DNA from 2 places in the Kitasatospora sp. NPDC085464 genome. Region 2 is predicted to be linked to the other one. Evidence: riboswitches for the same ligand, from Rfam matches in the RefSeq annotation. Region 2 holds a riboswitch; the other holds the start of a gene.
The links. Region 2 has a riboswitch for cyclic di-AMP ahead of ACIGG8_RS36550 (M23 family metallopeptidase). Riboswitches for the same ligand answer to the same signal wherever they lie in the genome.
Positions count from the first base shown of each region.

Region 1: it holds a riboswitch for cyclic di-AMP, as region 2 does, so the genes downstream of both, ACIGG8_RS13085 (NlpC/P60 family protein) here and ACIGG8_RS36550 (M23 family metallopeptidase) in region 2, are expected to answer to the same signal.

Region 1 covers NZ_JBITTM010000012.1:117,622-121,012, reverse strand. Annotated here, with positions in the region: gene ACIGG8_RS13090 (NlpC/P60 family protein) at 1-867, shown strand, start outside; cyclic di-AMP (ydaO/yuaA leader) riboswitch at 1,205-1,358, shown strand; gene ACIGG8_RS13085 (NlpC/P60 family protein) at 1,369-2,490, shown strand; gene ACIGG8_RS13080 (NlpC/P60 family protein) at 2,713-3,391, shown strand, end outside.
Region 2 covers NZ_JBITTM010000059.1:24,641-28,031, forward strand. Annotated here, with positions in the region: gene ACIGG8_RS36540 (GNAT family N-acetyltransferase) at 1-169, opposite strand, end outside; gene ACIGG8_RS36545 (hypothetical protein) at 212-1,087, shown strand; gene ACIGG8_RS36550 (M23 family metallopeptidase) at 1,184-2,017, opposite strand; cyclic di-AMP (ydaO/yuaA leader) riboswitch at 2,030-2,188, opposite strand; gene ACIGG8_RS36555 (YiaA/YiaB family inner membrane protein) at 2,386-2,676, shown strand; gene ACIGG8_RS36560 (alpha/beta fold hydrolase) at 2,806-3,391, shown strand, end outside.

The sequences.
Region 1 (3,391 bases), on a different contig from region 2:
CAGGCGGCCGAGAAGTACAACGGCGCCAAGGAGCGGGCCGACCAGCTGCGCAAGCAGGCCGACCAGCTGCAGGACCAGGTGGCCCGCGGCCAGGAGCAGATGACCCAGCTGCAGGGCGGCCTGGCCGAGGTGGCCGGCGACCAGTACCGCAGCGGCGGCATCGACCCGTCCGTCCAGCTGATGCTCTCCTCCGACCCGTCGGGCTACCTGGAGAAGGCCTCGACGGTCCAGCAGGCCAGCACCACCCAGGCCGAGGCGCTCAAGTCGCTGCTGGACGAGCAGCGCCGGCTGGACCAGGAGAAGGCCGAGGCGGCCGCCGTGCTGGCCTCGCTGGACAGCACCACCAAGGACCTGAACCAGGCCAAGGCGGACGTCAACACCAAGCTGCAGGCCGCCCAGGACCTGCTGAACTCGCTCAGCGCCGCCGAGCGCACCGCGCTGAAGGCCCAGCAGGCGCAGGACGACCGGGCCTCGCGCGGCAGCGACCGGGTCGACCTGAGCAACCTGCCGCCGGCCAGCGGGTACGCCGCGGTGGCCGTCGCCAAGGCGATGAGCAAGCAGGGCTCGCCGTACGTGTGGGGCGCCACCGGTCCGAGCACCTTCGACTGCTCCGGCCTGATGCTCTGGGCGTACGGCCAGGCCGGCGTCTCGCTGCCGCGCACCTCGCAGGAGCAGGGCCACTACGGCACCGCGGTGCCCGGACTGGCCGCGGCCCAGCCCGGCGACCTGGTCATCTACGGCGGTGACATGCACCACGTCGGGATGTACATCGGCAACGGCATGGTGGTCCACGCGCCGCACACCGGTGACGTGGTGAAGGTGATGAAGGCCGACGCGATGCCGATCAACACCATCCGCCGGGTCTGACGGCCCGACACCCTCCGGGGGCCCCGTGCGGGCCCCTGTGATCCGCGCCACCTCCGACGGGGTGGCGTTCGGGTTTTCGACCGTTTCGCGAGCGGCGGGTGAGGCCTGATCAGCCTTGCGTACGGTCGTGATCACCATCGGTCATTTTCACAAAAGAACTTGGGCAATCTTCCGTCTTTTTTCTGACAAGGATTTGAACCGATCACGGTTCAGTTACTAGGGTCGTGCTTCGAACCACCGCACTGTCGATCACCCAGCCAGGGTGGCGGCGGTGGTTACCGCCGAGTTCGCGAGGCAGCGGGGCAGGTCGAAGCGACTGCCCGACAGGGGAGCCCAGTGGTCGGGGGCGCTGCGGAGCGGAGCCGGGGAACCACGTTCCTCCGGGGTGAATCGGCGCCAGGTCGGCCGCTGGAACGGCCGTGAGGCGTCGTAGGGCATGCTTCCGGCCCGAACCCGTCAGCTCACCCGGTAGGCGGACGTAGGAAGAAGGAGCCCGCCTTCGTGGCGTCCCATCGTCGTCCCAAGCCAGCAAGTCGCGCCCGGGTCTCGATCCTGACCGGTGTCGCCGCCGCTGCCGTCGCCCTCTCCGCGCAGTCCGGCGCCCACGCCGACCCGCAGCCGACCAAGGACCAGGTCAAGGAGCAGGTCGACCAGCTCAACGAGCAGGCCGAGGTGGCGACCGAGCAGTACAACGCCGCCCAGGAGAAGCAGCAGACCCTGGAGAAGCAGGTCTCCGGCCTGCAGGACCAGGTGGCCCGTCAGCAGGCCCAGGTGACCGAGCTGCAGGGCGGACTCGCCGAGATCGCCGGGGAGCAGTACCGCAACGGCGGCATATCCCCGACCGTCCAGCTGATGTTCTCGTCCAGCCCGGACAACTTCCTCAACCAGGCCGGTGCGCTGAACCAGGCCGGTGACACCCAGAAGAACCAGCTGAAGCAGCTCCAGGAGCAGCAGCGCAAGCTCGACCAGGACCGCACCGAGGCCCAGGGCAAGCTCGCCGAGCTGGAGTCGACCACCCAGCAGCTGAAGGCCTCCAAGGACGAGGTCCAGGCCAAGCTGAAGGCCGCCCAGGACCTGCTCAACACCCTGACCGAGCAGGAGCGCCAGGCGCTGCGCGCGGCCGAGGAGAAGGCCGCCGCCGACGCCAAGGCCCAGGCCGACGCCGCCGCGAAGGCGCAGCAGAACGCCGACCGCGCCTCGCGCGACAACAGCCGCACCGACCTCTCCACGCCGTCGTCCACGCCGGCCGGCAAGCTCCCGGCCCCGGGCAGCTCGCGCGGTGCCGCCGCGCTCTCCGCCGCCGCCTCCAAGGTCGGCAGCCCGTACGTGTGGGGCGCCACCGGCCCGAGCTCCTTCGACTGCTCCGGCCTGATGGTCTGGGCGTTCAACCAGGTCGGCGTGTCGCTGCCGCGCACCTCGCAGGAGCAGGCCCACGCCGGCACCCGGATCGGCACCGACCTGTCCCAGGCCCAGCCCGGCGACCTGCTGATCTTCTACGGGGACGCCCACCACGTCGGCATCTACGCCGGCAACGGCCAGGTGCTGCACGCCCCCAAGCCGGGTGCGTCGGTCCGCTACGAGGCCGTCACCAACATGCCGCTGAGCGGCATCGTGCGGGTCTGACCCCGTTCGGCTCCTCGCAGGCCCGGTCTTCCACCGCGGAAGGCCGGGCCTGCGGCGTTGGCGGCTGCTCGGGCTGATGTCCGATTGGGGGTCAAATATTCGGGTCCGTAGGGGTTTGGACTCGCTTGCCCGGACTCGCTAACGTCTGCCACCGGACTCCCGCTCGACGGCCGCCCGCCACGGGCGGCCGCGGGGCCGCGCCGCAGGATTGGAGCCGCTGCCGTGCTTGTGCACCGCCGTTCCCAACTGCTCGCCCGTGCACTGGTGCTGACGGCGGCCGCCACCACCGCGCTGGGCGTGGCGACCGGCGGCGGCGCCCACGCCGCCCCCGGCAGCCCGGACCCGGCCGACCGCAAGGACGTCCAGGCGCAGGTCGAGCAGCTCTACGACGAGGCCGAGCAGGCGTCCGAGCAGTACAACGCCGCGCAGGAGGCCCAGCGCCGGCTCCAGGGGGAGACCACGATCCTGCAGGGCGAGATCGCCGTCGCCCAGGACCAGCTCAACGAGCTGCGCGGCGACCTGGCGACCGTCGCCGGGGCCGAGTACCGCGGCGGCGGGATGACCCAGACCGCCCAGCTGATGCTGTCCCCCGACCCGGAGGGCTACCTCGCCCGCGCCCGCACCATGGGCCAGGCGTCGCAGCGGCAGCAGGAGACGCTGCACGAGCTGGTCACCCGCCAGCGGTGGCTCGACCAGCGGCGGACGGAGGCCACCGGAAAGCTCGCCGAGCTCGACCAGGCCCGCCGCTCGCTCGCCGACGGCAAGCAGCAGATCCAGCAGCGGCTGGCCAGGGCGCAGAAGCTGCTCAACGGCCTCGACGCCGCCGAACGGGCCAGGATGACCGCCCAGGACGCCCGGGACGCCGAGCAGCGCGCCACCCGCGGCACCGACCGGCTGGACC
Region 2 (3,391 bases):
GGTAGAGCTCGATCTGGTCGGCGCAGGTCTCACGGTCGTGCGGCTCGAACGGCAGGTGCCGGGTGACCTCCGGGTCGCCGAACAGCGCGTGCAGGGCGTCCACGTCGCCGTCGGTGTGGTGGTACTCGCGGATGGCCAGCCGGGGGCCGGTGAGTCGTACGGGGACCATGGCTGCCGACCCTACCCGCCCCCGGCGGCTACCGTTCGGACTATGAACGACGAAGACCTGCGGCTCGCCCCGCGCACCAGGGCCGCCGACCTGCTCGCCTGGGCGGCCGAGCAGGGCCGCACGCCGGTGGCCGAGGGGCCGCTGCGCGCGGTGCTGGCGCTGCTGGAGCTGGGCGAGAGCAGGATGCACGACGGCTGGCCCGAACTGACCTCCGACGCGGTGGAGCACCTGCTGTACGAGCGCCTCCACCTGTACGTCCAACCCGCGCCCGAGGAGGACCCGCTCGCGTACGGCGAGGCGGTCCGGCTGCTGATCGACCACCAGCGGGCGGTGCGGCGGCTCAACGCCAAGCGCCAGGAGCGGCTGCACGCCGAGGCCGAGTGGCAGGGCGAGGTCGCGGCCGGGCTGCTGCGCCGCGCCGACCTGGTGACCTGGCCCCGGCTGTACGCGCTGCTGCTGCACGCGCACGGGGTGGACGTCGCGGACGGGGCGGCGGTGCGGGACTGGCTGACCGGCTTCGCCGGGCTGGCGGAGGAGGAGCGGCTGGCCGCGTACGAGGCGCTGGTGCCCACCGGCTGGCTGGACGAGCCGGACGAGCAGGGCTGGGGACCGGGACGGGTGCTGTCGGTCGGCATGGCCACGGACGGCGCCCGGCGGCTGCTGGAGCAGGGCCTGATGCGGCGCAGCTACCGCAACCTGGCCGAGCTGACCGCGCTCGGGCGCCCGATGCCGGACGAACTGGCCGGGGACTTCGGGCACTTCGAGGACTCGGCGGTCGACGCGGCACTCGACCTGTTCGGGGAGTGGACGGTGCCCGGGCTGCCGCGGCTGCTGGTGGCGGAGTTCCCGGAGCTGGCGCCGGAGCCGGGCCAGGAGGAGATCGACGCCTACCTGGCGCAGCTGCCCGCCGAGGAGTAGCCGCGTGGAAACGGGAAGCCCCCGGCCGTGCGGCCGGGGGCTTCCGGGTGGCTGTTGCGGGCTTCCGGGAGGCCGCTACGGGCCTCCGGGTGTCCGTTACGGGTTGAGGCCGTGCTGCTGGAGCCAGGGCTCCGGGTCGACCGGGGCGCCGCCGCCGGGGCGGACCTCCAGGTGCAGGTGCGGGCCGGTGACGTTGCCGGTCGCGCCGACCTTGCCGATCTGCTGGCCGGAGGTGACCTTGCCGGAGCCCGCGATGATCGAGGAGAGGTGGCAGTACCAGATCTCGGTGCCGTCGGGCAGGGTCTCGACGATCCGGTAGCCGTAGGAGCCGGACCAGCCGGCCGAGGTGATGGTGCCCTGGCCGAGCGCGTAGACCGGGGTGCCGGTGTCGGCGGCGAAGTCCAGGCCGGTGTGCAGGTTGGCCCAGTAGCGGGCGCTCTGGCCGTAGTGGGCGGAGAGCCGGTAGTCCTTCACCGGGAGGGTGAGGGCGGCGGCCCGCTTGGCCTCCGCCTCCTCGGCGGCGCGCTTGGCCTCGGCCTCCTTGGCGGCGGCCTTGGCCTCGGCCTCCTGCGCGGCCTGCACGCGGGCGGTCTCCTCGGCGGCGGTGCGCTGGCTGTCGGCCTGCTGCTGGATGCGGGCGGCGAGCGCGAGGCCGGGGTCGGCGGAGAGGGCGACCGGCGTCTCGTCCGGGGCCTCGACGGCGGGTGCGGCGGCCGGGGTGGCCGAGGCGAAGCCGGTGGCGCCCAGGGTGGCGGCGACGGCGGTGACGCCGAGCAGCGGGGAGGTGCCGCGGACCTGACGCGGCATCCGGTGCCGGTTGGTCTCGGCCTCCGGGCCGAGGGCCTCGGGGCCGTCCGCACCGGGGTGGTCGAGGAGCTGGGTACCGGCTGCGGGGCCGGCCGGGTGTGCCGGAGTGTGCGTCGACGCCACGGAGGCGCGCTCCTTTCCTTCCTTCGCGCCTACCGGGTTAGCTGACGGGTTCGGAGCAGGAAGGTCTCCTACGGCCGGGCCGGGGCCCCGCCGATTCACCCCAAGGAACGTGGTTCCCCGGCTCCCTGACCTGCCCGGAGGCCGGCCGGCGGGATTAGGCGACGGCGCACGGTGCCGTCTGGGTACGGCGTTGACAACCGCGCTGCGTTATCAAACGTTAATCCTAGGACGCTCTGATTCCAAGCCATCCGTCCGGGACGGCCGTGGAGCGAGTGATAGGACGTCAACGAACGACCCTTCGACACGAGCACTCCATCTGAGTACTCCTACTCATGTGCGGCCCGGCCGGGCGGCCGCATCCTGACGCCATGAGCGCACCGATGCAGAACCGCACGACGGCCGCCTACTACATCCAGGCCATCCTCTCCTTCGCCCTGTCGGGCACGGCCCTCGCCGTCGGGATCGCCTACCTGCCGGTCGGCGGGTGGACCCGGGCGTTCCTCGGGATCGGCCTCCTCTACACCGTCAGCTCCGCGTTCACCCTGGCGAAGGTGGTCCGGGACCGACAGGAGACGAACGAGATCGTCAGCCGGGTCGACCAGGCCCGGCTGGAGAAGCTGCTCAGCGAGCACGACCCGTTCAAGGTCGAGGGGGTCTGAGGCGGGCCGCCCGACACCCCCTCCCCCTCCGCCGCGATCGAGCACTTGACGGCTAAGGCTATTAGCCTTAGCTTTATGGCTATCGGCAGCACCGCCGATGCCCGCAGCGGAGGACCGAGGAGGCCCACCATGAACGCCACCATCACCCCGGACACCCAGTACCTGACCCTCCCCGGCGGGCGGATCGCCTTCGACGACACCCGGCAGGGCGACGGCACCCCCGTCGTCCTGCTGCCCGGCATGCTCGACAGCCGCGCCGCGTACCGGCACCTCCGCCCGCTGCTCGTCGCCGCCGGCCACCGGGTCGTCACCATGGACCTGCGCGGCTTCGGCGAGTCGTCCATCGCCTGGGACGACTACGACCCCGCCGCGATCGCCGACGACGTCCTCGCCCTGCTCGACCACCTCGGCATCGAGCGCGCCGTCCTCGCCGGGAACTCCTACACCGGCGCGACGGTCGTCAAGGTCGCCGGGGACGCGCCGGAGCGGGTCGCCGGGATCGTCCTGATCGACGCCTTCGTCGAGAACCCGCAGCCCGGCGCCCTGATGCGCGGCGTCCTCGGCCTGATGGGCGCGGCGCTCGTCCACTGGCCCGCCTTCTGGGGCTTCTACCTGCGCCGGATGGCCTTCCCCGGCGCCAAGCCCGCCGACTTCGACGCCTACGTGAACGGGCTGGTCGCCGCGCTGCGCACCCCGGGCCGCAAGACCGCCACCC